DNA from 2 places in the Cupriavidus sp. GW823-FHT07A04 genome. Region 2 is predicted to be linked to the other one. Evidence: predicted binding sites of a transcription regulator. Region 2 holds the regulator's gene; the other holds the start of a gene.
What was found. Region 2 encodes LexA, which represses DNA repair genes until DNA is damaged. Its sites were predicted from a motif close to ACTGTATNNNNATACAGT; they were not measured.

Region 1: the regulator LexA is predicted to act here: its motif matches at 9,934-9,951, upstream of AC1Q7Q_RS18705 (CppA family protein).

Annotation. Positions count from the first base shown of each region.
Region 1 covers NZ_JBXAHA010000010.1:113,818-129,476, forward strand. Annotated here, with positions in the region: gene AC1Q7Q_RS18670 (efflux RND transporter permease subunit) at 1-3,040, opposite strand, end outside; gene AC1Q7Q_RS18675 (heavy metal response regulator transcription factor) at 3,258-3,932, shown strand; gene AC1Q7Q_RS18680 (heavy metal sensor histidine kinase) at 3,932-5,356, shown strand; gene AC1Q7Q_RS18685 (LysE family translocator) at 5,373-6,014, opposite strand; gene AC1Q7Q_RS18690 (NAD(P)H-dependent flavin oxidoreductase) at 6,127-7,245, opposite strand; gene AC1Q7Q_RS18695 (YbfB/YjiJ family MFS transporter) at 7,340-8,521, opposite strand; gene AC1Q7Q_RS18700 (LysR substrate-binding domain-containing protein) at 8,514-9,398, opposite strand; gene AC1Q7Q_RS18705 (CppA family protein) at 9,568-9,897, opposite strand; gene AC1Q7Q_RS18710 (hypothetical protein) at 10,010-10,264, opposite strand; gene AC1Q7Q_RS18715 (helix-turn-helix domain-containing protein) at 10,449-10,676, opposite strand; gene AC1Q7Q_RS18720 (hypothetical protein) at 10,709-11,287, opposite strand; gene AC1Q7Q_RS18725 (porin family protein) at 11,312-11,992, shown strand; gene AC1Q7Q_RS18730 (DUF4156 domain-containing protein) at 12,060-12,437, shown strand; gene ppk1 (polyphosphate kinase 1) at 12,453-14,615, opposite strand; gene AC1Q7Q_RS18740 (DsbA family oxidoreductase) at 14,904-15,545, shown strand.
Region 2 covers NZ_JBXAHA010000006.1:369,206-384,864, reverse strand. Annotated here, with positions in the region: gene AC1Q7Q_RS13440 (DUF808 domain-containing protein) at 1-457, opposite strand, end outside; gene AC1Q7Q_RS13435 (class I SAM-dependent methyltransferase) at 816-1,484, shown strand; gene AC1Q7Q_RS13430 (hypothetical protein) at 1,487-1,765, shown strand; tRNA gene AC1Q7Q_RS13425 (tRNA-His) at 2,074-2,149, opposite strand; gene AC1Q7Q_RS13420 (hypothetical protein) at 2,255-2,425, opposite strand; gene lexA (transcriptional repressor LexA) at 2,534-3,190, opposite strand; gene AC1Q7Q_RS13410 (asparaginase) at 3,420-4,418, shown strand; gene rpsF (30S ribosomal protein S6) at 4,520-4,894, shown strand; gene priB (primosomal replication protein N) at 4,969-5,268, shown strand; gene rpsR (30S ribosomal protein S18) at 5,272-5,550, shown strand; gene rplI (50S ribosomal protein L9) at 5,582-6,034, shown strand; gene AC1Q7Q_RS13385 (replicative DNA helicase) at 6,291-7,682, shown strand; gene AC1Q7Q_RS13380 (DUF47 domain-containing protein) at 7,894-8,520, shown strand; gene AC1Q7Q_RS13375 (inorganic phosphate transporter) at 8,534-9,544, shown strand; gene AC1Q7Q_RS13370 (C40 family peptidase) at 9,650-10,327, opposite strand; gene AC1Q7Q_RS13365 (hypothetical protein) at 10,403-10,825, opposite strand; gene AC1Q7Q_RS13360 (PhoH family protein) at 11,035-12,756, opposite strand; gene AC1Q7Q_RS13355 (peroxiredoxin) at 13,128-13,592, opposite strand; gene AC1Q7Q_RS13350 (Mth938-like domain-containing protein) at 13,738-14,118, opposite strand; gene AC1Q7Q_RS13345 (pyridoxal phosphate-dependent aminotransferase) at 14,437-15,659, shown strand, end outside.

The sequences.
Region 1 (15,659 bases), on a different contig from region 2:
GCGCCATCGGGATCATGCCGATCAGCATGGCCAGCGCGGTCATCACCACCGGACGGAAGCGCCCGATGCCGGCCTGCAGCGCCGCCTCGAGGGGCGCCACGCCCGCCGCGCGCAGTTCGCGCGCCAGGCTGACCACCAGGATGCTGTTGGCGGTGGCGATGCCGATGCACATGATGGCGCCGGTCAGTGCCGGCACGCTGATGGTGGTGCGCGTGACAAACAGCATCCACGCCATGCCCGCCAGCGCGCCTGGCAGGCCGCCGATGATGGCCAGCGGGTCAAGCCAGGACTGGAAGTTCACCACCATCAGCAGATACACCAGCACCACCGCAATCGCCAGGCCGCCAAGCAGCCCGGCGAAAGAGGCGTGCATGGTCTGCACCTGCCCACGCACCACCAGCTCGGAGCCGGGCGGCAGCGTCTTGCGCGCGGCATCGACGATGCGGCCGATGTCGCCCGCCACCGCGCCAAGATCGCGCCCGCGCACCGAGCCGAAGATGTCGATCACCGGCTGCACGTTGTAGTGCGACACCACGCCTTGCTGGCTGGACCGCACCACGTTGCCGAGCGACCCGAGCAGGTCGCCGCCGCTGGCGGAGTCTAGCGAGGCGGCGCCAAGTCCCATCGGAATGTTGGACAGCGACTGCAGCGAGCCCATGGCGGACTGCGGCACCGACACCATCAGCGGATAGCTCACGCCGTTGCGCGGATTGAGCCAGAAGTTGGGTGAGGTCTGGCCGCTGCCGGAGAGTGAGATCAGCAGGTTCTGCGCCACCTCGCGTTGCGACAGCCCGGCCTGCAGCGCGCGGGTGCGGTCCACATTCACCGTCAGCGCGGGCTGGTCGTCCGGTTGCTGGATATGCACATCGGCCAGCCCCGGCACCGCGCGCAACTGGCCAACCAGTTTCTGCGCCACCGCGCGATTGGCTGCCAGCTGATTGCCCACCACCTGGATATCGATTGGCGCCGGCAGCCCGAAATTCAGGATCTGGCTGACGATGTCGGCCGGCAGGAAGGAGAAGCTCACGCCCGGGAATGCCTTGGGCAGCAGGGCGCCCAGCTGGTCGACATAGCCCGCCGTGGCGCCATGGCCCGGCTTCAGCGACACCAGGATCTCGGCGTCGGCGGTGCCGATCGGCAGCGCGGAGTCATAGGTCAGGTTGATGCCGCTGACAGGCAGGCCGATGTTGTCGATGATGCCGGCCACCTGGTCCGGGCCGATGGCCGCGCGGATACGGTTCTCCACCGCATCGGCGATGCGCGCCGTTTCCTCGATGCGGGTCCCCGTGCGCGCGCGCATGTGCAGGCGGATCTCGCCACTGTCCACGCTGGGGAAGAAGTCCTGCCCCAGGAAGGGCACCAGCGCCATCGAGGCGGCACAGCAGGCCAGGAAGGCGGCGGCCAGCCGCCTGGGGTGGCGCAGTGCTGCAGCGAGGGTCGCGGCGTAGCGCGTGCGCACGCCTTCGAACCCGTGTTCAAAGCGCGCCTGCAGCCGCGCGCAGGCGCGACGCAGGCGGCCGGTTCCGTGCGTCTGCGCCGCGTCGTTGTGCTCGTCGTTGCGTTCGCCACGCAGCAGGTAATGCGCCAGCGTGGGAATCAGCGTGCGCGAGAAGAAGTAGGACGCCGCCATGGCGAACACCACGGCCTCGGCCATCGGCACGAACAGGTAGCGCGCCACGCCGGTGAGCAGGAACATCGGCAGGAACACGATGCAGATCGACAGCGTGGATACCAGCGTGGGCACGGCGATCTGCGCCGAGCCTTCCAGGATCGCATGCTCCAGCGGCTTGCCCAGCTCGCGGTGGTGGGTGATGTTCTCGATGGCCACGGTGGCGTCGTCCACCAGCACGCCCACCGCCAGCGCCAGCCCGCCCAGCGTCATGATATTGAGCGTCTCGCCGAGCGCGCTGAGCGCCATCAGCGCGGCCAGCACCGAGAGCGGGATCGAGATCGCGATGATCAGCGTGGCGCGCCAGCTGCCCAGGAACAGCAAGATCATCGCTGCGGTCAGGCAGGCGGCGATCAGCGCTTCGTGCAACACGCCGTGGATGGCGGAGGTAACAAAGACCGACTGGTCCGACACCGGCTGCACCCGCAGCGAAGACGGCAGCCCGGCCATGATGCGCGGCAGCATGGCCTTGACCTGGGCGATGATGGACAGCGTGGAGGTGTTGCCGCTCTTCTCGATCTCCAGCAGCGCGGCGCGCTTGCCGTCGCGGCGCACCACGTTGGTCTGCGGCGCGTAGCCGTCGCGCACCTGGGCCACGTCGCGCACATAGACCGTGCCGCCGGGGCCGCTCTTGACCGGCAGGTTGTTGAGGCCGGCCACAGTGGCGGTGCTGCCGTTCAGGTCGACCCGGTATTCGAGCGCGCCGATCTTGGCGGTGCCACCGGGCAGCACCAGGTTTTGCGCATTGATGGCGTTGACCACGTCCAGTGGCGCCAGGCCGCGTGCCTGCAGCGCGCGCGTATCGAGATCCACCATCACCTGGCGCACCTTGCCGCCGTAAGGCAGCGGCACCGACGCGCCCTGCACGGTAGCTAGCTGCGTGCGGATGAAATTATTGCCCAGGTCGTAAAGCTGCTGCTCCGGCAGTTGGTCGCTGGCCAGCGCCAGCCGCAGGATCGGCACGGTGGAGGCACTGTAGCTCAGGATCAGCGGCGGCGTGGTGCCCGGCGGCATGTTGCGCAGCATCGATTGCGCACCCGACGAGGTCTCGGCAATCGCGCGGTTGATGTCGGCGCCGGGATGGAAGAAGATCTTGATCACCGCCACGCCGGCGAGCGATTGCGACTCGATATGCTCGATATCGTCCACGCTGTTGGTCAGCGAGCGCTCGTAGCCGGTGACGATGCGCCGCGCCATGTCCTCGGCGGACAGGCCGTTGTAGGTCCACACCACGCTGACCACCGGGATGTCGATGGCCGGAAAAATGTCGGTAGGCGTGCGCAGCAGCACCAGCGGGGCAGCAAGCAGCAAGCACAACGCCAGCACCACAAAGGTGTAGGGGCGGCTCAGCGCGAGCCTGACAATCCACATGGTGTGCACTCCGGGATGAGGGGTGGGGGCCGCGACGACCGCTTTGTTGCGGCGTCAGCGGTGTGCGATGGCCGCATTCTAGGAAGCCAGGGGAGCCGGTAATGCTGTCGAATCGATTACAGATTTGTCATTCAGGAGCGCCACGCCAACGGCTATCATCCGAGCATGCAAGGCGCCCGAAGCGCGCCCTGCCGGTACAGGCCAGGCGAGGACGGACATGAGAATTCTGGTGGTGGAGGATGAGCCCAAGACGGGCGAGTACCTGCGCAAGGGGCTGACCGAATCGTCCTTCGTGGTCGACCTGGCGGTGACCGGCGCCGATGGCCTGCACCAGGCGCTGGAGGTGGTGTACGACCTGGTCATCCTTGATGTGATGCTGCCTGGCATGAACGGCTGGGACGTGCTCAAGCAACTGCGCGAGCACAAGGACACGCCGGTGCTGTTCCTGACCGCGCGCGATGAAGTGGAGGACCGCGTGCGCGGGCTGGAGCTGGGCGGCGACGACTATCTGGCCAAGCCCTTCGCCTTTGTCGAGCTGCTGGCGCGGGTGCGCACCTTGCTGCGGCGCGGCCCGGTGCGCGAGGCCGACCGCATCGAGATCGAAGACCTGGAGATCGACCTGATCCGCCACCGCGTGACGCGCGCCGGCCGGCGCATCGAGCTGACGCCGCGTGAATTCTCCCTGCTGCATTTCCTGGCGCGCCGTCACACCGAGGTGCTGAGCCGTACCCAGATCGCCTCCCATGTCTGGGACATGAACTTCGATAGCGATACCAATGTGGTGGATGTGGCGGTGCGCCGCCTGCGCGCCAAGATGGACGACGATTTCCAGCCCAAGCTGATCCACACCGTGCGTGGCATGGGCTATGTGCTGGAGCGCCGGGAACCCTGATGCGCAGGCTCTCGCTCACTGCCCGCCTGGCGCTAGCCTTTGGCCTGGTGGCCGCGATCGTGTTCGGCGGCGCGGGCGCCTACCTCTACCGCGCGCTGGCCATGCAGGTGATAGAGCGCGACGACGCGGAACTGCTGCGCAAGGTGGCGCGCGCGCGGGCCGAGCTGATGGAACAGGGCGCCCGGCCCGACAGCGACTGGCGGGAAGTGGCCGGCGTGGTGTCGGGCAACGATGAGTTTGCGCTGGTGGTGCGCGCCGCTGGTGGCGCCGTGTTGCTTGCGGCCAATGCCGGCGAAGGGCCGCCCGCCTTGCAGCCGGTGGCGCCGGATGCGCAGCTCGGGCCCGAAGCGATCCGTGCCTGGACCACGCGGCAGGGCTACCCGGTGCACGGCGTGCAGGCGCAGGTCCCAGTCGGTCCAGGTACTGCTGGCACTGGCGCCGTCACGCAGACGCTGGCCTTCACGCTCTACCAGACCGCCATCTCCCGCACCACGTTGCTGCGCGCATACCGCGCGAAACTGCTGTTGACGGGCCTGCTGGGCACGCTGGCCGTGGCCGGGCTTGGCTACCTGGTGCTGCGCGCCGGCATGGCGCCGCTGCGGCGCATTGCCGCCGGGGCATCGTCGGTCACGGTGCGCCGGCTCGAGCTGCCGATCGACCCGGCGCGGCTGCCGCCCGAACTGGCGGAACTGGCTGCGGCCCTGCAACAGATGATGGACCGGTTGCGGGATGGGTTCGAACGCTTGTCCCAGTTTTCCGCGGACCTGGCGCACGACTTCCGCACGCCCATCGGCAACCTGCTCGGGCAGAGCCAGGTCGCGCTGTCTAGCGAGCGCAGCGCCGACGAATACCAGGCGCTGCTGGCGTCCAATATCGAGGAATATGAACGCCTGGCCCGCATGATCGAGAACATGCTGTTCCTTGCGCGGGCCGAGAACGCCCGCGTGGCGGTCAACCCGGTGCGCCTGGACCTGGCGCGCGAACTGGGCGCGCTGTCCGACTATTTCGAGGGGCTGGCGGAGGCGAGCGGCGTGGCGATCGCGGTGGATGGCGGGGGCGCCGTGCTGGCCGATCCGCTGCTGCTGCGGCGCGCGGTCAGCAACCTGGTGGCCAATGCCATCCGCTACACACCCGCCGGGCAGACGGTGGTGATGGCGGCGCGCACGGGCCCTGCAGGTAGCCGTATCGAAGTGCGCAATCCTGGGGCCGGCATCGCGCCGGAACACCTGCCCAAGCTGTTCGATCGCTTCTTTCGCGGCGATCCTGCCCGCGCCAACTCGGGAGAGTCGGCGGGCATCGGCCTGGCCATCGTGAAGTCCATCATGGACTTGCACCATGGGCACGTTGAGGTGGAGTCCGAAGTCGGGGGAACCACAGTCTTCAGGTTGCTGTTTCCGCCGAGCTTGGCGGATCCCGCGTCTTAGGGGGCCGCTGCCGGCGTTACTGGCGCAGCGACGTGAGCAGCCGGATGCCGAGCAGCGCCATCACCCCGCCGGCCGCGCGATCCAGCCACAGCTTGAAGCGCAGGTAGAAGGCACGCGGCCTGGCGGAGGAGAGCGCGATCGCCACGATCGCGTACCAGCCAGTCTCGATGGCAAAGACCATCAGCGGCAGCGCCAGCAGCAGCGAAGGCGGCACCTGGGCGGGCAACAGCGCGGCAAACACGCTGGCGTAGACCACCGCCGTCTTGGGGTTGCTCAGCTGCGTGGCGAAGCCGCTCAGCAGGACACGGCCGCGCCCCGTGGCGGGCGTTCCACCGCCTTCTGCTTTGCCGGCCGCCATCGTCAGGGGCGCGCTGGCGCCGCGCCAGATGCGCACGCCCAGATACACCAGGTAGATGCCGCCGCCCACCTTCATCGCCATGTACAGCCAGGGCACTGCCGTCAGCAAGAGCTTGAGCCCGAGCAGCGCAGCCGCCGCAAACACCACGCCGCCCAGCCCCATGCCCAGCGCCATGTAGAGCGCATCGGCGCGGGAGCGGGCAATGGCGGCGCGGGCCACCATGACAAAGCTCGGGCCGGGGCTGACCGCGCCGAGCGCCAGCGTGCCGCCAATGGCCAATGTGGATGTGAGTGCGTCCATGGGATTGTCTCGTCAGGAAGGAGGGGATCCGCTGCGGGCCAGCATGAGGCCGTTGCGCGTGGCGAAATGGTAGCAGCAAGACGCACGCGCCGCCGGCTTCGGCAGGCCCCGCTCAGTTCGCCCCGAATCCCGCCCCGCTCAGTGCCGCAATCGTCTGCGCCAGCTCCTCGCGCAGTGTCGCCACGAGTTGCGCTGCCGGCAGGGCGCGCGCCAGCGGCGCGGCTTGCCCGGCCCATTGCGCGGCGTAGTCCGCGTTGCCGCGCGCCTTGGCCGCCGCATGCAGGGCCTTGCCGGCGTCGTAGGTGATGGGGTAATCGGGGATCGCCGGGCGGTCCGCTGCCTCGCCCAGTTCCGTCAGCCGGTTGACGAAGCCGCGCGCGGCCCGGCCGGAAATGGAGCGGGTCAGCGTGGTGCTGGCAGGCCGGTCCGCCAGCAGGGCGGCGCGGTAGGGCGCGTCGGCCACGGTCTCCGGGCAGGCCACGAAGGCGGTGCCGAGCTGCGCGGCCTGCGCGCCCAGCGCCAGGGCCGCCGCAATGCCGGCGCCGTCCATGATGCCGCCGGTGGCGATCACGGGCAGGGCGGTATGGCGGACCAGCAGCCGTACCAGCGCCAGGGTGCCGAGGCCTTCGTCATGCCCTTCGGGCTTGAACGTGCCGCGGTGGCCGCCGGCTTCCACGCCTTGGGCAACGATGGCATCGACGCCGGCAGCGGCGATCTGCCGCGCTTCGTCCAGGCTGGTGGCCGTGGCCATCAGGAAGATGCCGGCGGCGTGCAGCGCGTCGATCCAGGCCTGCGCCGGCAAGCCGAAATGGAAGCTCACTACCGCGGGCCGCTCCTCCAGCAGCATCGCGAACATGGCGTCGTCGGCGACAAAGCTGGTGTAGATCTCGCGCAGGCTGGCGGGCGGCGTGGCGCCGAATTCGGCGAAGCTCGGCGCCAGGTAGGCCAGCCATTGCGCCTCGCGCGCGGGGTTGGCGACGGCGGGCGCATGGCAGAACAGGTTGATGTTGAAGGGCTTGTCCGTCAGCGCACGGGTTTCGCGGATGGTCTTGCGGGCGCCCTCGGCGTCCATGGCGCCGACGCCGAGCGAGCCCAGGCCGCCGGCATTCGACACTGCCGCGGCAAGCGCCGGTGTGCTGACGCCTGCCATTGGTGCCTGGATGATCGGGGTGGCAAGGCCGAGCCGGGAGAGCAGCGTGCGTGGTTGCGTGGCGTGGATGGGGTCGGTCATGACGGGCTCCTCGTTTCTTCGGTAATGGGTGGATTTTGTGGGGGTGGATTCTGTGGGGTGGGTTCCGTGCCGCGCGCCGGGCATGCGCTGGCCTTCACAGGAAGCAGAAGACGGCAGATGCCAGCAGCGCGGCAGCGGCGGCGGCAAGCGGCCCGCTGAAGCTATGGCTGTGCGCCATCAGCGCATCGGATACCAGCGGGCCGGCGATCTGGCCTACGCCATAGGCGGCGGTCATGATGGCAAGCAGGTTGAATGTCACGCGGTGGGCCACGCGTTTCGCGGCGGGCATGGCGATGGTCACGGTGCCAACGAAGGTGCCGCCCACCAGCAGCGCGCTAGCCAGGTAGGCCACGGCCGAGTGGCTGAGCGCGGGCAGGATCACGCCCACTGCCTGCACCAGCAGGTTGAGCGCGAGCGCACGCCGCGTGCCAAGGCGCTCGTGCAGCGCATGCCAGAGAAAACACGAAGGTGCCGCGCCAAGCCCGAACGCGGCCCAGATATGGATCGGGTCGATGTGGCCGAGCGCGTCGCGCACAAAGAGCGGCAGGTAAGTTGCCGTGACAATGTAGCCGAACCCCGCCAGCCCGTAGCTGGCCACCAGCGGCCACGGACCAGGGCCGTTGGCATTGGCCTCGTCCGTGGCACTGGCACTGGTAGCGGCATGCGGCTGAGGTGCCGGCACGCGGCCCGCAAGATAAGGCCATGCGAGCAAGCTCAGCACGGCGGCGCCACCGCCGATGGCCAGCCACAGCAAAGGACTGTGCCAACCGGCCAGGTTGCCGGCGGCAATGAGCTCGGCGGACAGCAGGATGCCGGCACCGACGCCCGAGAACAACAGCGGCGCGCCATGCGGATGCCCTACCACCTGGAACAGCCACACGGACGCGCAGATCAGCGCGATGGCGCTGAGCACGCCCGCCAGGAAGCGCACGCCGATAAAGAACCAGGGCGCGGCCGGCACGGCCAGCGCCAGCAGGCACAGGGCCGTGCCGAAGAGCGCGATGCGGCAAAAGCGCGGCGCAACGCGCTGCGGCATGCGGCTGACCGCGAGGGCGCCCACGAGATAGCCTGCATAGTTGGCGGATGCGGTCAGCGAGCCGGCACTGACGCTCAGCAGGCCGTCGCGCACCATCAGCGGATACATGCCGGTAAATGCAAAGCGCCCGAAGCCCATGCCCACCGCCAGCACCAGCGCGGCGGCCAGTGAGGGCATCCATGGCGCCATGGTCTTGCCGAAGGATTGCGGCGCGGCTGTGACGGTCCGGATCCTAGCCATGCTGCAGCTCCTGGAGAAACGCCGCGTATGCCGACGTGGCAAAACCCGAACGGCGCACCAGCAAGGTGTGCGCGACTCGCACGGGCACGGTTTGCAGGCTTGCGGCATCGGGGTGCAGCGCCAGCAGCGACCTCGGCAGGATGGCCACGGCCGAGCCCGCCGTCACGCAGGCGAGGATCGCGTGGTAAGACGCCAGTTCCAGCACGTTCAGCGCCAGCCGTGGGCCTTCGCCGCTGGCGAGCCAGTCCTCGGCACACAGGCGGTACGTGCAGCCGCGCGAGAACGTGGCCAGGCTGCGCAGCTTGATGTCCTGCGGCGTGCGCACTGGCGGATGGCTGTGCGGCAGCACCAGCAGCAGTTCTTCAGAGAACAGGAACGTGCCTTCCAGGCCGGGGCCGAGTACGTCCATGTCTAGCGTGTCCGGCGCGCCCTCGGAGGGATGGGCCACCACGGCGCAGTCGATGCGATGCGCCAGCAGTGCGTCGATCAAGGCTTGCGTGGTGCCGGTCTGGATCTCGATCCGCACGTCCGGCCATTTGCCGTGATAGCGCGCCAGCGGGCGGGGCAGCCGGCTGGCGGCCGAGCTTTCCATGCTGCCCACGCGCAGCGTGCCCGAGGGCGCATCGCTGCGCATGGATTGGCGGGCCTCTTCGGCCAGCGCCAGCAGCCGCTCGGTATAGCCCAGGAAGCGCTGTCCTTGCGGCGTCAGGGTCATGCGCTTGCTGTCGCGCAGGAACAGGGCGACGCCGAGCTCCTCTTCGAGCTGCTTGACGCGCGTGGTGACATTCGACTGCACGCGGTCCAGGGTCTTGGCCGCCCGCGTGATGCTTTCTTCAAGCGCAACGGCTCGGAAAATCTCAAGTTCGGCCAGGTCCACGGCAATCCTTTGATTGAAATAGGTTCTTAAAAAGAGAACAAATTTCAATTAACTATCATAGATAGGGAATGATAAGTCAAGAAAGCCATGATGGCAGCGGGGTGAGGCGAAGCGGGAAGCATATTCCGGCGAGCAATGCCCCGGCCCTCCGTGTACCCAAGGCGCGGGACTAATGCGGATCCTGGTATTGCGAGGGTTGGGGTTGCGCGGGTTGCTGCTGCGAATGCCGTTGCGCCGGTGCTGGCCGCGCCAGGAGCGCACGGATCGACGCAAGGTAGCGGTCGCCAACCTCCCGGCTGGCCCGGTTCGACTGGGCGCGCAGGGTGCGGCGGGCCGGTGGCGTGATGTTCAGGCTGCGGCAGATCGTTGACAGGTAGGGCTTGCGGTCTCCCGCCAGTCGCTGTGCCGCGGCTTGTACCGCCGCGTCGCCTACGCGTTCGCGCAACCAGGCCAGGACCTGCCTGTCGTATTCGTTCTGTACCCGGACCAAGTGTTCCATGATCGGCTCCCGTAGATACTGTTCATCCATACAGTTACTGTGAATATATACAGTAATCTGGTTTTTTCAAGGATGAATGCCGAGGACCAGATACGGGCCACCGTCCAGGGGGCTACAGGACCATGCAGGCGGCAGCGCTGGCGCCGGCGCGTTGCGCCAGGCAGGCGGGCCCGGCGGGCGGCATTTCCAGGTGGCAGCGCTGGCTCACAGGCAGGTTATCTTCCGGGGGCTTGCCGGCTGGGGGCGCGTCATGCCGCGGCGGGTGGTTGTCGCGCAGGGCCGGATGGTGCTTTTCCACCCAGCGCGCCGCTCTCCAGAGCGCGAAGATGCAGGCAACCGCATAACTGCAGTAGATGAGGATCAGCATAAGCACCTTGCTTCGCGCCCGCTTGGGGGCGAGTAGTTCAAGAAAGTGCGAGTATGCGCAAGATCACTCTCGATGCGGTATCACTCGATTGGGGGGAGCCCGGTGGTTGCGCGGGCCGTAAGGCCAGGCGGGTGGCCGATCTGGCGGAAATGCCGCAGTGGGAAGAGAGACAATTGTTTGCAGTTCAGGCCTGATCTTCGCCTGGCGTATCGGCGCGGTACTCAAGCAGGTCGCCCGGTTGGCATTTCAGCGCCTCGCAGATTTTCTCCAGCGTATCGAAACGGATGCCCTTGACCTTGCCGGATTTCAGCAAGGAGAGATTGGGCTCGGTGATGCCGATGTACTGGGCGAGCTCGCGCGATTTCATCTTGCGCTCAGCAAGCAGGACGTCAAGCCGGACGAGGATAGTCATAGGGTCAGGGTGCCTCAAACGCAAACGCAAACTCAAACAAAGCTCTCATTCTCCAGCGCGACGCGCGCGGCCTCGACCATCGCCCAGGCGATGGCCAGCAGCAAGCCGCCCAGCAAGCCCAGCATCACGTCGCCGAAGGTGATGATCACCACCATGTAGGGGCCGTTGGCAACCGTGCTGGCCAGGGTCATGGCCAGCAGTGTCTTGGTGAGCGGAACCACCAAGCTGAACGCCGTCACCACCAGCGCCACGCGGCGCAGGCGCACGCCCGTCTCCAGGGTAAGGACCGCGCCGCCCGCCAGGGCCGCGAATAGCCTGTGCGCTTGCATCAGTCCACTGACCAGCAAAGCCGTGGCCACGCTCGTGATGGCCAACCCGAGCAGCCGGTACGGCATCGACACCAGCAACTGCCCGCCTGGCGCAGGCCCGGCCAGGAACGCGCGCAGGTTCCGGTCCAGCTCCGCATCGGGGAGCAAGAACCAGAAGGCGAACAGGGCCGCCGTCACCACGACGGCGCAGCACAGTGTCAGCCACTGCATGCGGCGCGCGATGACGCTAACGCGCGTTAGCGCGCCATCAGCGGGCAAGGGAAGGGAAAGGGGGGTCGGCATGCCGGTCTCCTGAAGGGATTGCGCATGGCAAAAAATTACTGTAAAACAGCAATGTATTATCGTTTTACAGTAATTTATATTCGTCGGAGATTAAATTATATGCGTTTTATAGCCTTCCCTGGCCGCCTCTTTCCCATCGCGCCTGCTGCCATGTTGGTGCTTTTGTCGGTTGTGCCTGCGCATGCCGCAGCCGAGGAACTTGCCGCCAACTATTGGTACGTCGGCGGCGACCTCAATATTGCCCGCGACAAAGTCAGTGCGAGCACGCCCGGCTGGGCGGGCGGATCGTCCAACAACGTTGGACTTGGCTTGCGGGGCGGCTATCAGTTTTCGCCCTATGTGTCGGTCGAAGGCTCGCTAGCCAGCCTTGGCCGTGTCGTGGCCAAAAATGGCAACGCCAACGACAAATTCGACGTGAACGCCTTGTCCGTCAACGTAGTGGGCCACCTGCCCCTGACCGAGCGTTTTTCGCTGCTGGGCATTGCCGGGGTCAACTATATGCATGGCCGGCGCTCGGGCGATCTCGAATCGAGCAACAAGTCGCAGGGGCTCATCAGCCTGGGGGTGGGCGCGTCCTATGCGGTCACGCAGAACTGGCGCTTGCGGATGCAGTACATGAATTACGGCAAGCTCAGTTGGAAGGGCAACGATGCTTCGGTCAAGAGCCAGGCCGTATCACTTGGCGTGGACTACCTGTTCCGCTGAGGCAGGCGCACGGGCCCGCGGCGCTACCAATACTTCAACACTTCAACACTTCAATACTTCAATGGCTATGACCATCAGGACAATCGCAGGCGTTGCATGGACCGCCGCAAGCTGCGCGCTGGCCGGCTGTGCGCCAACGCAGCTTTCCAGCCCGGCCGCATCGGCGGTCAGGATCACCCACAACGAGCCTGCCGCGGGATGCACCTATCTTGGCGACGTGACCGGCAGCCAGGGCGATTTTGTGCGGGGCGCCATCACGGCCAATGCGGATCTGGAAACCGGTGCTCGCAACGACATCAAGAACAAGGCGGCGGCAATGGGCGGCAATCTGGTGTACCTGCTCACCCAGCGCGCAGGGCAGACCGGCGGCAAGGATCGCCTGGAGCAAACCAATGTGACCCTGTCGGGCAACGTGTATCGCTGCGCGTCCCCAGGCGCGCGCTAGCGCGCCGAACAGGGATCAGGCCAGCTTCTGCTTGAGGATGTCCTGCGCGGATACCGGCTGGCGGCCCCGCTTGCGCCGGTAGTTGCCGTCCGCGTCCATTTCCCAGGTGTCGCGGTTGTCCTTCAGGTAGACCTTCAGCCCCTCATCGATCACGCGATCCTTGAGGGCTTTGTCCAGCACGGGGAAGCACACCTCGATGCGCCGGAAGAAGTCGCGGTCCATCCAGTCGGCGCTCGATAGCCGCACGTCTTCGGCCTTGTCGTTGTAGAAGTAGAAGATCCGCGCATGCTCCAGGAACTGGCCAAGCACGGAGCGCACCCGGATATTCTCGGACAGGCCCGCAATGCCAGGGCGCAATGCGCAGGCCCCGCGCACGATCAGCTCGATCCGCGCGCCATCGCAGGATGCCTGGTACAGGGCCTGGATAAGCTTGGGCTCCAGCAAGGCGTTCATCTTGGCGATGATCAATCCCTTGCGGCCAGCCTTAGCGTGCTTGCCTTCGCGGCGGATGGCATCGAGCAGCGCCGCGTGCATGGTGAACGGCGATTGCCAGAAGTGCGCCAGCGTGCCGGGGTGGCCGAGTCCGGTCAGCTGTGAGAACACGTTGGCCACATCGTCGACGAGCGCTTCCTTGCAGGTAAACAGGCCGAAGTCCGTGAAGCTCCTGGCCGTCTGCGAGTGATAGTTGCCGGTGCCGATATGGGCGTAGCGCCTGAGCTTTTTCCCTTCGCGCCGCACCACCAAGGCCATCTTGGCGTGGGCCTTGTAGCCAACCACGCCGTATACCACGTGCGCGCCCGCTTCTTCAAGCTGGGCTGCCCAGTTGATATTGGCCTGCTCATCGAAGCGGGCGAGCAACTCCACCACCACGCTGACTTCCTTGCCTCTGCGCGCGGCGCCGATCAGCGCCTCCAGCAGGGCCGAGTCGTTGCCGGCGCGGTACACCGTCTGCTTGATGGCCATCACCTCCGGATCTTCCGCGGCCTGGCGGATGAAATCCACCACGGGCGAAAACGACTGGTACGGATGGTGCAGCAGGATATCGCCGTCGCGGATGGCGCGGAACATGTCGGGCTGGTCCTGCAGCGCCTTGGGCAGGCCGGGGCGGCACGGCGGGTACTTCAGGTCATCGCGGTCCACGCTGTCAGGAACTGGCAGCAAGCGCACCAGGTTGACCGGGCCATTCACCGAAAACACCTCGGCATCTTCCAGGCCGAACTGGTTTTGCAGGAAGCGGGTCATCTCCTCGGAGCAGTTGTCCGCGACCTCGAGTCGCACCGCATCGCCAAAATGCCGCTGCGGCAGCTCGCCCTGCAGCGCATCGCGCAGGTTCTTGATTTCTTCCTCGTCGACGAACAGTTCGCTGTTGCGGGTGACGCGGAACTGATAGCAGCCGCGCACGCGCATGCCGGGAAACAGCTCGCAGACGTGGGCATGCAGGATAGACGACAGGAACACGAAGCCGTGTTCGCAGCCGGAAATCTCCTTGGGCAGCAGGATCACGCGGGGCAGGGCCCGGGGCGCCTGCACGATGGCTGCGTTCGCCTCCCGGCCAAAGGCATCCTTGCCTTCGAGCTCCACGGCGAAGTTCAGGCTCTTGTTGAGCACACGTGGAAACGGGTGCGCCGGGTCCAGGCCGATGGGGGTGAGCACCGGCATCAGCTCGCGGAAGAAATAGCTGCGGATCCACTCGCCTTGTTCCTGCGTCCAGTGCGGACGGCGCAGGAAGCGGATTCCCTCTCGGTCCAGTTCCGGAACCAGCACTTCGTTGAACAGGCGGTACTGTTCCGCGACCAGCTTGTGCGTGCGGGCGCTGACAAGCGCGTAGATCTGCCGCACGTCCAGTCCATCCGGGCCGGTGGTCGCCGGCGCCTGCAGCTTGATCTTCTCCTTCAGGCCGGCAACGCGGATCTCGAAGAACTCGTCCAGGTTGCTGCTGAAGATGCAGAGGAAGCGCAATCGCTCCAACAACGGAATGTCGTGGTTCTCGGCCTGGGCAAGCACGCGCCGGTGGAACTCCAGCTGGCTGGCCTCACGGTTCAGGAAGAGCTGCCGTGCGTTGGCGCCGAGGTTTGTGCTGGCACTGGCGAGGAAGTCCGACGGGGCGCCGTGAACGTCACTCGGTGCCAGGGGGAGGGAAGGGGCGATCTCAAGTGGAGCTGCCGAGCCTTCTTCCATGATTCGCTTCAATCCTTCTCTGGGAATGGATCATCGTGCACCGATGACCTGTTGGAAAGATAGTACCGCGCGCCGCGCCGCTTGAGGAGTGGGCGCGGTGCACGTTTCCCGATCTGAGGCAGGGCCGTGTGGCTGGCGGGCCACGGACAGATGCCGGGGAGGGGCGTCCGGTCGTGGCTGCCTTGCGGGAAAACCCTGCTGTGAGTGAGGCACTGCCCCCGGCCCTGCAGTCAATGGGAATTGCAGCTACCCTGTCGCGCAGTGATGGACTGACACCGAGAAAACACAATGCAAAAGACGCTGAAAATCGATTTTGTCTCCGACGTCGCGTGCCCGTGGTGCGCCGTAGGCCTGAGTTCGCTGCAGCAGGCGCTGGCGCGGCTTGGCGATGCCGTTTCGGCAGACATCACGCTTCGCCCATTTGAACTCAATCCGGACATGGGGCCAGGAGGCGAGTCGATCCAGGATTACATGGCACGCAAGTATGGCCGCACCGAGGAGGAAATCGTGCAGAGCCAGGCCATGATCCGCCAGCGTGGCGCCGACGTCGGATTTGAGTTTGGCTCTCGGACCCGCGTATACAACACGTTCGACGCGCATCGGCTATTGCATTGGGCAAACCTGGAAGGGCGCCAACTGCCGTTGAAGATGGCGCTGTTCCGTGCGTATTTCACGGAGTCCAAGGATTCCAGCAATCATGAGGTCCTCGTCGAGGCCGCGGCTGCAGCCGGCCTGGACGCCGACAAGGCACGCAAGGTGCTATCGGGCGACGCGTATGCGGCGGAAGTCCGTGAGATGGAGAAGCACTATCAGGACATGGGCATCCGTTCCGTGCCTTCGATCATCTTCAATGACCAATACCTGGTGAGCGGCGGGCAGCCGGTGGAGGCGTTCGAGAATGCCATTCGGGAGGTGCTGGCAAAAGGCTGAAGGGGCGCATGACTATCCTGGCGCCTGCGCTAAGCACCGCAGCCATGGACGCCCCGCGCACGGGGTATCGGCGCGTCGCGCGGGCTGAGGAGATCGAGGCTTGCTTCCTGCAAA
Region 2 (15,659 bases):
ACAGGATGAAATCAGTGCGCACCGCACCGCGAATCTTGGCTTGCTCATAGGCAGCCATATCCGTCTCGGGATTTGCCGCTTGTGACGCTTCGGAATCGGTTTGCCCCTGAGTGGAATCGCTATGCAGGAAACGGTGCGCAATCTTCTCGAATCCCTCGTAGCAAAGAAAGGCGCCGCCAGCCATCAGCAGTGGCACGATGGCTGCGGGCACGGCAGCGCTGATCGCCAGAGCTGCCGGCACCAGAATCACCTTGTTGCGAAAGGACCCCAACGCTACAGCCCACACAACGGGTAATTCGCGCTCTGCCTTCACGCCGCTGACCTGCTGCGCATTCAAGGCCAGGTCGTCGCCTAGTACGCCGGCTGTTTTCTTGACCGCAACTTTACTCATGGTGGCTACATCGTCGAGGATGGAGGCGATGTCGTCGATCAGCAGAAGCAGGCTGGTGCCGGCCATATCCAAGGTTCCCAAGTAGACGTAAGGAAAGCACCCCGTCGCACGGAGGGCGCATAGCGCGATACTGTGCCACAGGCGTCGCAAGCGATGCGAACCATCGCCATTCCGGCGTCGCGCCTCTAGGGGGCTGGCAATTCAGGATGTGAATCGGAGCCGCCTGGGGCATCCGTCAAAAAAAAGACCGCCGGCGGGATAGCAGGGCGGTCTACGGGAAGTCTCGTCGGGGTCAAGCAACGAGTAATTGAAATATGCCAAACTACACGCCTGCTTGCTATCCGCCGTCGGTGGGGGGCACGCTGCCTCTCTTGCCGAACATGAGCACAGAAGCGCCCCCATTGGGAGTGAGAAGGGGACATGAATGAGAAAAGCAGCAGCAAGTACTGCCGGATATGGCGAGAACGCGGCCGCATTGGTGCAGCAGTACGAGAGCCTCCAGTTCGACGATATCCACCGAGACGTACTGCACCTATTTCCACGTGAGCTCAGCAATATTCTGGATATCGGAGCAGGGTCAGGCCGCGATGCGGCCGCGCTCGCCCGCTTGGGACATCGGGTTGTGGCCGTGGAACCCACGGGCGAATTGCGTCGAGAGGGGCAACGCATTCACGCGGCATTGCCGATCGAGTGGGTGGATGATTCACTGCCACACCTGTCGGCGATGCGATCCAGGCGAGAGCATTTTGAGCTGATACTGCTGACTGCCGTATGGATGCATCTGGATGCCACCGAACGACCCATTGCGATGAACTCGATCGCGGAGCTGCTAGCGCCGGGCGCCACGATCATCATGTCGCTCCGCCACGGACCTATTCCCCGAGGTCGAAGGATGTTCGACGTTTCTGCCGATGAGACGCTGGCGCTTGGCCGAGCGGTTGGCCTGACCGAAAGCTACTGCGGGCAGCGTAAGGATACGCAGGGCCGGGACTCGATTTCCTGGAGCGTGATTGCCTTGCAGATGGCATGGCCGAGCGGTCCCGGGATGTCCGAAATGCTCATGCCCGGATCCGGGCGAGGCTTTGGGAGATAGCCATGGTTCAAAAGTTATTCCACGAACTGCCAGTGGATGAGCGCGAGGGTTTCGAGTCGGCTTGCGCACTGCATGGATTTGTACGAGAGGACTTCGATGTGGCTGCGGAGGAAGGCACTCCGTTGAGCGGCGGGCCGAATCGTATCTTGCGGGAGGTCATCGTCGCCCGTGTAGCCGGCGGCGAGGCTCGGCGCTATCCTGGCGGAGCTGGGGCCCCATGGACGGTGGCATTCGAGCAAGACCTGGAGCGGGATGTCTTCGGCTTTCCTCTTGCCGATTAATTGAGCCGTCGGGCGCGCCCCCCGAACTCGCGGGCCCTCGTCGATGAACTGGCTCAGTGCCTGCCCCCAAGGCTGGCAGTCCGGCACCAAAGCCCAGCTGGAGGGGTAGAGGCCACTCTCGCGCGTGGGCAGCAATAATCCACCGCTGTGGGCCACAGCAAGAGGGGGAAGAAGGGATCTTGGCGCGCGCGAGTGCAGAAAACGAAAACGGCGCCAAGGGCGCCGTGGGAAAATTTCGCTTTCCGTGGGAAAGTTCGTATCGTGAAACGACTAGGTAAAGCGTAAGCCGTTGATACTAATAAGAATTCTGGGGTGGCTGATGGGACTCGAACCCACGACGACAGGAATCACAATCCTGGACTCTACCAACTGAGCTACAGCCACCGTCGATGTCGTTCTGCTTGGTGCCGAACGACGAAGAACAAGATCATACAATGCCAAAAGCCGGATGGCTAGTACTCTGCACAAATTTTTTTTAGTGCCACCTGTTTAACCGGCCAGCTTGGAGGATTCCTCCAGCTCGAGCATTCGGCAGATAGCGGCCATGCTGCCAACCATGGTGCGTCGTTGCGCGCCCTGGTAGATGCGCACGCCTTTTGATTGGCGAAAGGGCACGGGCTTGACGGGGCGACGGGCGGAGAGGCGGTTGGCTGGCAGCATGGCTACACCTGGTGACTTGCAACAACAGTTAGCGGTACCCGCTACGCGGGTGCGTTGGCACAATCGGGTGTCGGCTTGTACGGGGATCGCCCGCCTCAGCCGCACTCGTCAGAAGGCGCCGGGGCGGATGAGGCCGACAGCGATGCCTTCTAGTGAGAACTCTTCGCGGCCGGCTTGCACGATGATGCTGGGGAAGTCGGGGTTCTCGGCGATCAGCTCGATGGTGTCGCCGCGGCGGTTGAGGCGTTTGACGGTGACGTCGTCGCCCAGGCGGGCGACGACGATCTTGCCGTTGGCGGCTTCGCTGGCGCGCTTGACGGCGAGCAGGTCGCCATCGAGGATGCCGGCGTCGCGCATGCTGAGACCACGCACCCGGAGGAGGTAGTCGGGCTGCACGTCGAACACCGATGCGTCGACCTGGTATTGGCGGTCGATGTGTTCGGCGGCAAGGATCGGGCTGCCGGCTGCGACGCGCCCGACCAATGGCAGGGTTAGCTGCATGACGCCAGCCATAGGCAGGGAGAACTGGTCGGGTAGCTCGGAGTCGCTACGGGAGACCTTGAGGCGAATGCCGCGGGAGGCGCCGGGGGTGAGCTCGATCACGCCTTTGCGGGCCAGGGCACGTAAATGTTCCTCGGCTGCATTGGGTGAGGAGAAGCCGAACTTGGCGGCGATCTCTGCGCGCGTGGGCGGAAAGCCCGTGTGCTGGAGGCTGCTGCGGATCAAGTCGAAAATCTGCTGCTGTCGCGGTGTCAGGGTCGCCATGGTCGCCGGTGTTTGAAGGCACTGTATGTTTAAACAGTATGCTGTGATTTTATACAGTATCGAGTGAAGTGCAAGCGGAATTTTTGGGAGTTTGCGCATTGACAGGTGCGTCCCGCGGGTCTTGGCGCGTGCCGTGGCGAGTGGGCGGAGGGTTACAATCCGCGGCACCTGAAGCGTCTTGCGTTGCGCACTGTTCAACTTTTCTGGGGCTCCCGAGCTCATTTCCGCCATGTCTCTCCTGCCTCGTGTCGTCGTGCTCGCTACCGGCGGCACCATTGCCGGTTCTTCTTCCAACCCAGCCAGCAGCGCGAAGTACCAGGCGGCGACGGTGCCGGTGACGGCGCTGCTCGATGCGGTGCCGGCGCTGGGCACGGTGGCGCGGATCGAAGCCGAGCAGGTTGCGCAGGTAGATAGCAAGGACATGTCGTTCGCGCTCTGGTCCAGGCTGGTGGAGCGCGTGGCGTTCTGGTCTGCGCAGCCCGATGTGTCGGGCATCGTCATTACGCACGGCACCGATACCCTGGAGGAGACGGCCATGCTGCTGCACCTGGCCTGCGTGGGTGGGGTGCCAGTTGTGCTGACGGCCGCGATGCGACCGTCGACCTCGTTGTCGGCGGATGGCCCGTTGAACCTGCTGGATGCGGTGCGCGTAGCGGCGGATGCTGGCGCGACGGCAAAGGGCGTGCTGCTGGTGATCAATCAGGAGATTCACGCGGGGCGCGACGTGATGAAGGCGCACACATCGGCGGTGAATGCGTTTGTGTCGCCGGTATCCGGGCCGATTGGTTTTGTTCAGGACAACCTCGTGCGCTTTGTGCGTACCCCCAGTCGCTTGCCGGCCAAGGCCTGGCCGGTCCCTTGCGCATGGCCGCAGGTCGAGATCGTGGCTAGCTATGCGGAGCCGGGGCGGATCGTGGTGGATGCCTTGGCGCAGGCGGGCGTGTCGGGCCTGGTCGTGGCGGCCGCTGGCAACGGGTCGGTTCACCAGTCGCTGGTGGAGGCGCTAACCGATGCTGCCGGCGCCGGCGTGGCAGTGGTGCGCAGTTCGCGCACAGGGGCGGGGCATGTGGCGATTCCAGCGCCTCCCCGGCCGGCGTCGGGCGTTTTTGTTTCGGCCGGCGACCTCAATCCTTATAAGGCGCGTGTGCTCCTGGCGCTGGCTCTGGCTGCGGAGCCAGGACTGGCAAAGGATCCGGCGGCGCTGCAGGCGCTATTCACCGAAAACTGAGGCGGCTTGCTCCGGATGGTAAAAGCACGCTATACTTTAAGGCTATTCAACCTTGCTGCACCGGACATGGCGCTCGGGCAGCTTATCCAAAAGGAGCGTCAATGCGTCATTACGAAATCGTATTTATCGTCCATCCGGACCAGAGCGAACAAGTCCCGGCCATGATCGAGCGTTACAAGACGCTGGTCACGTCCCAGGAAGGCCAGATCCACCGCGTGGAAGACTGGGGTCGCCGTCAGATGGCCTACATGATCCAGAAGCTGGCCAAGGCTCACTACGTTTGCCTGAACATCGAATGCGGCAAGGAAACCCTGGCTGAACTCGAACACGCGTTCAAGTTCAACGATGCAGTGCTGCGCCACCTCATCGTTCAGACCAAGAAGGCTGAAACCGCACCGTCCCCGATGATGAAGGAAGTGCAGCGCGAAGAAGCTCGCAAGGCCGCGCAACAGACCAGCGAAGTCCAGGCCGCCTAAGTGCGGACTGTTGTGGTTGCCGCCGGCGTTGATCGCCGCGGCGGCAAGTGCGGGCATCGGTGCGGGAGAGTGCGTTGAACCAGTTAAGGCTCTGCGCAACGCTCGCGGAACGCGATGCCTTGCGTTACACCCCGGCCGGGGTCCCCGTGGTCAACTGCATCTTGCAGTACGCGGGCGAGACGGTCGAGGCGCAAACGCCCAGGCAGGTGGAGTTCGCCATCGCCGCCATGGGAATTGGTCAGATCGGCCAGCGGCTTGAGCGTACTCCGCTCGGCGCGATGCTCGACTGCGAAGGATTCCTGGCCCGCAGGCACCGCAACAGCAAGGCTCTCGTCTTTCACATCACTGGATGTAAAGCATTCGAAAAGGATTGAATCATGGCATTCGTCAAACGTGACAACAAGAACAAGAAGCGCTTCCAACAGCAAAACCCGCTGTTCAAGCGCAAGCGCTTCTGCCGCTTCACCGTGGCTGGCGTGGAACAGATCGACTACAAGGATCTGGACACCCTGAAGGATTTCATCGGCGACAACGGCAAGATCACGCCGGCCCGCCTGACCGGCACCAAGGCGCACTATCAGCGTCAGCTCGACACGGCCATCAAGCGCGCGCGTTTCCTCGCGCTGATGCCCTACACCGACCTGCACAAGAACTGATCGGCCCTAGGTCCGTTAAGGAGAAAACACGATGCAAATTATTCTGCTTGAAAAAGTCATCAACCTGGGCAACCTGGGTGACATCGTTCGCGTGAAGGACGGCTACGCCCGTAACTTCCTGATCCCGAACAAGAAGGCCCGCCGCGCTACCCAGACCGCTATCAGCGAGTTCGAAGTCAAGCGCGCCGAACTGGAAAAGGCAGCCGCTGAAAAGCTGGCAGCTTCGCAAGCTGAAGGCGAAAAGCTGAATGGCCTGACCGTGCAGATCACCCAGAAGTCGGGTGTGGACGGCCGCCTGTTCGGTTCGGTGACCAACGCCGACATCGCTGAAGCCCTGGCTGGCCAAGGCTTCAAGGTCGAGAAGGCGCAAGTGCGCCTGCCCAATGGTCCGCTGAAGGTTGTTGGCGACCACCCGGTCAGCGTCTCGCTGCACACCGACGTGCTGGTCGACGTGACGGTTTCCGTCCTGGGCGAACACGCCTAAGCATCGGCCTTGCTGCCGGTTTCCACTTGTCCTTCGGGCTGGTGGGAGCCGGATGCCAGCGCCGCTTGCTTGACCAAACAAAAAGGCAGGAGCATCGCGCTCCTGCCTTTTTGTTTGGCCGCGCCCCTTGCTTGCCTGATTGCCCGACTGCTACGGGGCGGGGCCGGTTGTCCCGCCGTCACACGGCAGGATGCCCCAACAGCCGGCTGCGAATTCTCCGCCGGCTCGCTGGCGTCGACCGTTATAATCCCCCCCTATGAACGCGCCTGTCGCAGACCCCCAACTAGACAATCTCAAGGTACCGCCGCATTCCATCGAGGCCGAGCAATCGGTGCTGGGTGGCCTGCTGCTGGACAATGCCGCCTGGGACCGTATCGCCGACTTCCTGAACGAAGCCGATTTCTATCGCTTCGATCACCGGATGATCTTCCAGAGCATCTCCCGGTTGATCGCCGCTACCAAGCCGGCCGACGTCATCACCGTCTACGAGTCGCTGCAAGGCGCTGGCAAGGCGGAAGAGGTGGGCGGCCTGGCCTATCTGAATTCCCTGGCGCAGAACACGCCTAGCGCGGCCAATATCCGCCGCTATGCGGAGATCGTGCGCGAGCGCTCGGTGCTGCGCAAGCTGGTGACGGTGGCCGACGATATCGCTACCGCGGCTTTCGCCCCCAAAGGGCGCGAGGTGCGGGAGCTGCTCGACGAGGCGGAATCCAAGGTGTTCGCCATCGCCGAGGAAGGCTCGCGCGGGCAGAAGGGGTTCCAGGAAATCCAGCCACTGCTGACCCAGGTGGTCGAGCGCATCGACGAGCTGTACCACCGTGACTCGAGCACCGACGTCACCGGCGTGCCTACCGGTTTTATCGACCTGGACCGCATGACCAGTGGCATGCAGGCCGGCGACCTGATCATCGTGGCGGGGCGCCCCTCCATGGGTAAGACCGCTTTCTCGCTGAATATCGGCGAGCACGTGGCGGTGGAGCAGGGCCTGCCGGTGGCCGTGTTCTCCATGGAAATGGCGGGCACGCAGCTGGCCATGCGTATGCTGGGCTCGGTCGGCCGGCTTGACCAGCACCGCCTGCGTACCGGCCGCCTGCTTGACGAAGACTGGCCGCGGCTCACGCACGCCATCCAGCGCATGAACGATGCGCAATTGTTCATCGACGAAACGCCGGCACTGAGCTCGATGGAGTTGCGCGCCCGTTCGCGCCGGCTGGCGCGCCAGTGCGGCCAGCTCGGACTGATTGTCATCGATTACCTGCAGCTGATGTCGGGCTCGGGCGGCGGGGAAAACCGCGCCACCGAAATCTCGGAAATCTCGCGCTCGCTCAAGGGCCTGGCCAAGGAACTCAACTGCCCGGTGATTGCACTGTCGCAGCTGAACCGAAGCCTGGAACAGCGCCCGAACAAGCGCCCGGTGATGTCCGACTTGCGTGAATCCGGCGCTATCGAGCAGGATGCCGACGTGATCCTGTTTATTTACCGCGACGAGGTCTACAACCCCGATTCGCAGGACAAGGGCACGTCCGAGATCATCATCGGCAAGCAGCGTAATGGCCCGATTGGCACCGTGCGGCTGACGTTCCTGGGCCAGTTCACCAAGTTCGACAACTTCAGCGGTGGCCCCGCCTTCTTCGACAACGACAACTGAAGCCAGTCTTGGCGCGGCTTGCCGGGCATCGTGGCTCGGTGGCCACAGTCGATCGTGCCTGCCGCGTGTCAAAGTCCCCCGGCATCGCCGCACAAACCTGTAAAATATTGCGTTTTGATGACAGCCGCCCTCGGGCGGCTGTCGTTTAATGCGTATCCGCCTGATTCAGTAACTACCCGCGGCGCCCCCGCGCTTCGACAAGGAACATTCCATGTTCGGCCGATTCATGCCCACTGAGGGCAAGTTCTTCGAATACTTCAACCAGCATGCCGATTGCGCGGTGACCGCCGCCCGCGAGCTGGAAGTGCTGGTCAACGACCTGCCCAATGCCGAGGCCCACGCTCGCCGCGTGCAGGCCACGGAAAAGAAAGCCGACCGCATCACGCACGACACGATCGACCTGCTGCACAAGACCTTCATCACGCCGCTGGACCGCGATGAGATCCACAAGCTCATCACCACCATGGACGACATCCTCGACCTGATGGAAGACGTGGCTGAAACCATCTCGCTGTACGACGTGACCAGCCTGACCGATGAGGCGCGCAAGCTGGCCTCCATCTGCGTGCAGTGTTGCGACCAGGTCAAGATCGCGGTCGGCCTGCTCGAGGACATGAGCAATGCCGGCGCCATCCTGAAGACCGCGCAGCAGATCGACCAGCTCGAGTCCGAGGCTGATCGCGTGATGCGCGCCGCCATGTCCAAGCTGTTCCGCGACGAAACGGACGTCAAGCGCCTGATCAAGCTGAAGGCGATCTACGAACAGCTCGAAACCATTACCGACAAGTGCGAGGACGTCGCCAACATTCTCGAAGGCATCGTCCTGGAAAACGCCTGAGGCACAAATCGGCATGCAAACAATACAAATGAGCCTGTGGGTCATTGGCCTGCTGGTGGCTCTCGCCCTGCTGTTCGATTTCATGAACGGCTTTCACGATGCCGCCAACTCGATTGCCACGGTGGTGTCGACGGGCGTGCTCAAGCCGCACCACGCGGTGGCCATGGCGGCCATGTGCAATGTGGTGGCGATTTTCATCTTCCACCTGAAGGTGGCGGCAACCGTCGGCACTGGCACGATCGACGTCAACATCGTCGATCACTACGTGATCTTCGGAGCCCTGATGGGTGCCATTGCCTGGAACCTGATCACCTGGTACTACGGCATTCCCTCGTCGTCCTCGCACGCGCTGATCGGTGGCTTGGTTGGGGCTGCGGTGGCCAAGAGCGGCACCAGCGCACTGGTGGGCGGCGGTCTTCTCAAGACCGTGGCTTTTATCGTCATTTCGCCGTTGCTGGGCTTCCTGCTCGGCTCGTTGATGATGGTGATCGTGGCCTGGACATTCTTCCGTACGCCGCCGTCGCGGGTCGATCGCTGGTTCCGCAGGCTGCAGCTGGTCTCGGCATCGCTGTACAGCCTGGGCCATGGCGGCAATGACGCGCAGAAGACCATCGGCATCATCTGGATGTTGCTGATCGCCAGCGGCCACGTGGCGCAGGGCGGTGCGGAGCCGCCGATCTGGGTCATCGTTTCCTGCTACGTGGCGATCGGCATGGGCACCATGTTTGGCGGCTGGCGCATCGTGCGCACCATGGGCCAGAAGATCACCAAGCTCAAGCCGGTAGGCGGCTTTTGCGCGGAGACGGGCGGCGCGATCACGCTGTTCATTGCTTCGGCGCTGGGCGTGCCGGTGTCGACCACCCATACCATCACCGGCGCCATTGTCGGCGTGGGCTCGGTGCAGAAGATGTCGGCGGTGCGCTGGGGCGTGGCCGGCAATATCGTCTGGGCCTGGGTGCTGACGATTCCCGCATCCGCCTTCATGGCCGCCATCGCATGGTGGATTGGCCGGCAGATCCTCTAAGCCTCCGGGTCATCGGATTCTCGCTCGACAAGCAAACAAAAAGCCAGGCGCTATGCCTGGCTTTTTGTTTGTCGGGAATGCCGGAGCCGATGGCTATTGCGATGGCTATCGATTGGCGAACGCGGCAATCGGATCGTCATCCACGGGGGCCGGGGGCGCAACGGAAGGCGGCGGTGCTGCTGGTGCGGCCGGGGGCGCGACCGATGCCGGCGCCTGGTTGATTCCCGATGCAACCCGCCGCGCGCCGTTGTACCGGGAGGCCCAGTACGACTTGGTCATGTCCTCGAGCCGTACCGTGCCGCCGGTGGAGGGGGCGTGGACAAAGCGATTCTGCCCGACATAGATGCCGACATGCGAATTGGCCCGGCCGGTGGTATTGAAGAAAACCAGGTCGCCCGAGGCCACCTGGCTGCGCTCCAGCGAGACGCCGCGGTCGCCCATGGCTTCGGTGGTGCGTGGCAGGTTGACGTTGGCGGCGCGCAGCACCACATAGCGGACCAGGCCGCTGCAGTCGAAGCCCGAGTCAGGCGTATTGCCGCCGTAGCGATAGGGCGTGCCAACCAGCGACATCGCCTGGATGGAGACTTCTTCCAGCCCGGCGCTGGGATCCACCATGGGGGTGCCTGCCGGCCGCGGCTGGGCGCTATAGCGCCCAGGCGGCGTCGAAGCGCAGGCGGCGAGCAGCAATGCCGCCGCGCAAAGCAGGGGCAGGCGGGCAGTGTGGAAGGCGTGGGCCAGGCTGGGCACACGTCTTCCGGCAGGGGCTATCTGGCGCAGAGGCATCCTTCTTGGTCCGATCCCGGGCCAGGAGCCGTGGCGTGAGGGGTGCAGCGCGGCGAGGGTGCCTCCCCTGGCGCCTTACCAGCGCAATTGCGCGTTGTAGGTGCCCGTACTCACGTTGACCGACTTGGCCTGTCCCTTATAAGTCGCTTCGATATTGTAGCTGCCTTGCGGGGCCTTGATCAGGCACTTGGGCCCGGAAGCGGTAAAGCTGGCCACTTCGTGGCCTTCGCGCGTCATCTTGACGGCCACGTCGGCGAGGAATTCGCCGCGCTCCCCCTGGGTGAACAGCAGGCCCATGTTGAAGTTCTTTTGCTGCGCGGCCAGTTGCTGTTGTTCGTCCGCGGCAATGCCGCCGCAGACGTAGCTGACGGGTCCCATGGTGCGGATTACCATTTCGTCAGCGGCGAGCGCGGGACCCGCAAGCAACGCGGCCGCGGCAATTGCGACGCTGCTGGCCAGCGCGAGCCGCAGCGGTGTGTGGTGCAGGTGGTTGTCCATCAATGTCTCCATCGATCCAACAAGCCGGGAGGGGCAAAAAAAGCGCCCGCCAAGCGCCGGCACGCGAGATGCCGAAATGGCGGGCGCTCCGGATGCTTTGATGCTAGGCCACGCCGGCAGGCAAATCTGCCGGTCGTGGTCCTACAAGGCATCCGATGGTGCCAGAGGTTGCGAAAGCTTAGTCTTCAGCGATGATGCGCCCCCGCCCCTTAGAGGACATCCGCGGCATGGTCGGCCAGGCGCGAGCGTTCACCGCGCGCCAGCGTCACATGGCCACTGTGGCTCCAGCCCTTGAACCGGTCGACCACGTAGGTAAGGCCGGACGATCCTTCGGTCAGGTAAGGCGTGTCGATCTGCGCGATGTTGCCCAGGCAGATGATCTTGGTGCCGGGGCCGGCACGCGTTACCAGCGTCTTCATCTGCTTGGGCGTCAGGTTCTGGGCCTCGTCGATGATGACGAACTTGTTGACGAAAGTACGTCCGCGCATGAAGTTCATGCTCTTGACCTTGATACGCGAGCGGATCAGTTCCTGGGTGGCCGCGCGACCCCACTCGCCGGCGCTGTCGTCGCTCTTTTGCAGCACTTCCAGGTTGTCGTCGAAGGCGCCCATCCAGGGCTGCATCTTTTCTTCCTCGGTGCCCGGCAGGAAGCCGATATCCTCGCCGACCGGCACGGTGGCGCGGGTGACGATGATCTCGTTGTAGAGCTTCTGGTCGAGCACCTGCTCCAGGCCCGCGGCAAGCGCCAGCAGGGTCTTGCCGGTACCGGCCTGGCCCAGCAGGGTGACGAAGTCGATCTCAGGATGCATCAGAAGGTTGAGCGCGAAGTTCTGCTCGCGGTTGCGGGCGGTCACGCTCCACACATTGTTCTTGTGGTGCGTGTAGTCCTTGAGCGTTTGCAGCAGCGCGGTCTTGCCGTTGATCTCCTTGACCTGGGCGTACAGCGGCAGGCTACCGTCGCTGGGTTCCAGGAAGACAAACTGGTTGACCAGGAAAGAAGGCACCAGCGGGCCTGTCAGGCGATAGAACATCGCGCCGGACTTCGGGTCCTGCCAGCTTTCCACCCCCTTGCCATGCTTGGCCCAGAAGTCGTTGGGCAGCAGCATCACGCCCGAGTACAGCAGGTCCTTGTCCTCGAGGACCTGGTCGTTGAAGTAATCCTCGGCGGGCAGGCCGAGCGCGCGCGCCTTGATGCGCATGTTGATGTCTTTCGACACCAGCACCACCTGGCGCTCCGGGAACTGCTGCTGCAGGGCGCTGACCACGCCCAGGATCTGGTTGTCCGCCTTGCCCTGCGGCAGGCCGTCGGGCAGCTTGATCTCATTGAGCTTGGTTTGCAGGAACAGCTTGCCCTGCGCGTCGCGGTTGCCCAGCTTGGCGAGCGGCAAGCCGTCGTCGAGCACGCCGTCGGTGCCGCCCACCAGCGCATCGAGGGTGCGGCTGACGGTGCGGGCGTTGCGCGCGACTTCGCTCATGCCCTTCTTGTGGTTGTCCAGCTCCTCGAGCGTCATCATCGGCAGATAGACGTCGTGCTCTTCGAAGCGGAACAGAGAGGACGGGTCGTGCATCAACACATTGGTGTCCAACACGAACAGCTTGCTGGGGCCGGTGTGTTTTTGCATGCGACGGTTGGTCGTGCCGGGGGCCTTGGCGGGAGCCTTGGGCACGGCGGCCAGCGACGGCACGGACTTCAGCGCGGACGGCGGCGCATCCTTGGTGCGCGCTCGCGTCGAACCGCTGGCGCTGGCCACCACGGCCGGCGCATTTTCCGCTTTGCTAGTTCCGGTTTCCAGCAAGGCCACACGCTCCAGCGCCGGCACAGGTTTCTTACCCTGCGACGCTGATTTGGCCTTAGTCAGCTTGGTCACCGGGGCGAATTCGCTCGGGTCAAGCAATTGGGCAGGCTTGGCGGGCATGGTCGGCAGCGGCATGCTAGGCTTTCCTTTCAGGGGGAGAAGACGGCTGGAAAACGGCGCAGGACACCGGCGCGGCCGCATGGCGCCGCGTACTTGGGGATCGTGTCCTGTGCGTACAAAACACACAAACAAAAAAGCCGCCAACCTGGGTAGCAGGTTTGGCGGCTTTTTTTCGGACCGGAGACACGGCAGGTCCGCTACCGGCCTGTGGCAGGGTGCGCCTGGGCCGGGACGATGAAGCAGCGTGGCATCCGGATCTTGAACTCATTAAAGGTCAATGTATCCGAAGGTTTTCTCTTTTGCAATCGCTTGCCGAGAGGACTTTTGAAGGTGTTGCTGCGCCGCATTAAAGCGCCGGGCCGAATCGCCGTGGATCAAGCCCCGGATCAGAGTCCGCGCACGATTTCCAGCACCTCGTCGACGTGGTTGGGCACCTTGATGCCGCGCAGCGCATGGCGCAGGATGCCCTTGCCGTCGATGATGAAGGTGCTGCGCTCGATGCCGCGCACTTCCTTGCCATACATTTTCTTCATCTTGATGACATCGAACAGATGGCACACGGCTTCATCGCCATCGGAGATCAACTCGAAGGGCAGTTCCAGCTTGGCCTTGAAGTTCTCGTGTGACTTCAGGCTGTCGCGCGAGATGCCGAAGACCACCGTGCCTGCCTTGACGAAGTCGTCATGCTGGTCGCGGAAGTTCATGGCTTCGGTGGTGCAGCCCGGGGTGTTGTCCTTGGGATAGAAATACAGGACGACGGTTTTGCCACGCTGGGCGGCAAGGCTGAACGTGCCGCCGGTGGCGGGCGCGCTGAAATCGGGTACGGGCTGGCTGAGACTGGCTGTTGTCATTCTTATGGCTCCTGGGAGGGACAGGAAGGGGGTGGCTGCGTGAGTGCGGTCACCATGGTGGCGGCAGATGGGGGCAGGGCGGCTAACTTCAAGCGTGGCGTGTGCCTAACTTGCGAGAACCGGCCTCCCGGGCCGCCGGGCGGGCTCAGGCAGGTTCCTCCAGCAGCAGGATGGCCGCCACTTTGCGGCCTTCAGCCATCAGGATGTTGTATGTGCGGCAGGCGGCCTGCAGATCCATGGCGTCCACCCCGACATGCAGGCGCGCCAGTGAGGCGGTCAGCCGGGGATGCGGGAAGCGCAGGCGGCTGCCGGTGCCCAGCAGCACCACCTCGGGCGAGTGCGCCAGCAGGCCCTCGAAGTGCGCGGGTTCCAGGTCTTCGAAGCGTTGCACCGGCCAGGGCCGGATCTCGCCTTCGGGCATGACCAGCACGGATTGGGTGTGGCGCACCATATTGATTTCGATATAGCCCGGGCCGTACGACGTTACCGTATTGAGGGCATTGGGCTGGTCAGCGTGGAGTTTCAAGGGCGAACCTTATCTGGCGCTGCCCTTCGCGGCGCGCGCGGCGACTCGGCCGGGGCAGCGCAGGGCGGGTTGAGAGCATTTTGAGGCAGGCGGGCCGGGCGGCTTTGCCGCGGCCCCGTGGTACCGGCGGCGTACGCTGCAATGCAAGAATCCCTGCCGAAGTCTGTCATAATCCGATAAATTATAGCTTTTGCCTCCCTGCCTGCCACGTTTTGCGTTGCAACGCAGCGCACAGGCTACCCGGGCCGCTCCATTTCCACCCAGATTCCCTAGATAGCCGCCGCTACCCGGCGGCGCTTGCCTCCTGCCAACATCGCCGTGAAACCGATCCAGAAATCCAACAAGCTCAACAATGTTTGCTATGACATCCGCGGCCCGGTGCTGGAGAAGGCCAAGCAGATGGAAGAGGAAGGCCACAAGATCATCAAGCTGAACATCGGCAACCTGGCCGTCTTCGGCTTCGATGCGCCGGAAGAGATCCAGCAGGACATGATGCGCAACCTGCCCAATTCGGCTGGCTACTCGGACTCCAAGGGCATCTTCGCCGCGCGCAAGGCGATCATGCACTACACGCAGCAGAAGAATATCGAGGGTGTGGGGCTGGACGACATCTACGTTGGCAACGGTGCCTCCGAGTTGATCGTGATGTCCATGAATGCGCTGCTCAACAGCGGCGACGAAGTGCTGGTCCCGGCGCCGGACTACCCGCTGTGGACCGCGGCGGTGAGCCTGTCGGGCGGCACCCCGGTGCACTATGTGTGCGACGAGGCCAATGAGTGGATGCCCGACCTGGACGATATCCGCGCCAAGATCACGCCGAATACCAAGGCCATCGTCGTCATCAACCCGAACAACCCCACCGGTGCGTTGTATTCGGACGAGTTGCTCAAGTCCATCGTGACGATCGCGCGCGAACACGGCCTGATCATCTTTGCTGACGAGATCTACGACAAAGTGCTGTACGACGGCCATAGCCACACGTCCATCGCCGCGTTGTCGACCGATGTGCTGACCGTGACCTTCAACGGCCTGTCCAAGAACTACCGCTCGTGCGGCTACCGCGCCGGCTGGATGGTGGTGTCGGGCGACAAGCGGCCCGCGCTGGACTATATCGAGGGGCTGAACATGCTGTCCTCGATGCGCCTGTGCGCCAATGTGCCGGCCCAGTGGGCCATCCAGACCGCGCTGGGAGGCTACCAGAGCATCAACGACCTGGTGGGCGAAGGCGGGCGCCTGCGCCGCCAGCGCGATCTTGCCCATGAGCTGATCACGCAGATCCCGGGTGTCACCTGCGTCAAGCCCAAGGCCGCGCTGTACCTGTTCCCCAAGCTCGACCTGTCGATGTACCCGATCCAGGACGACCAGGAGTTCATTTATGAGCTGCTGCAGGAGTCCAAGGTGCTGCTGGTGCAGGGCACTGGCTTCAACTGGGGCAAGCCCGACCATTTCCGTATCGTGTTCCTGCCCCACGAGGAAGACCTGCGCGAGGCCATCAGCCGCGTCGGGCGCTTCCTCGAGACCTACCGCAAACGCCACGGCCG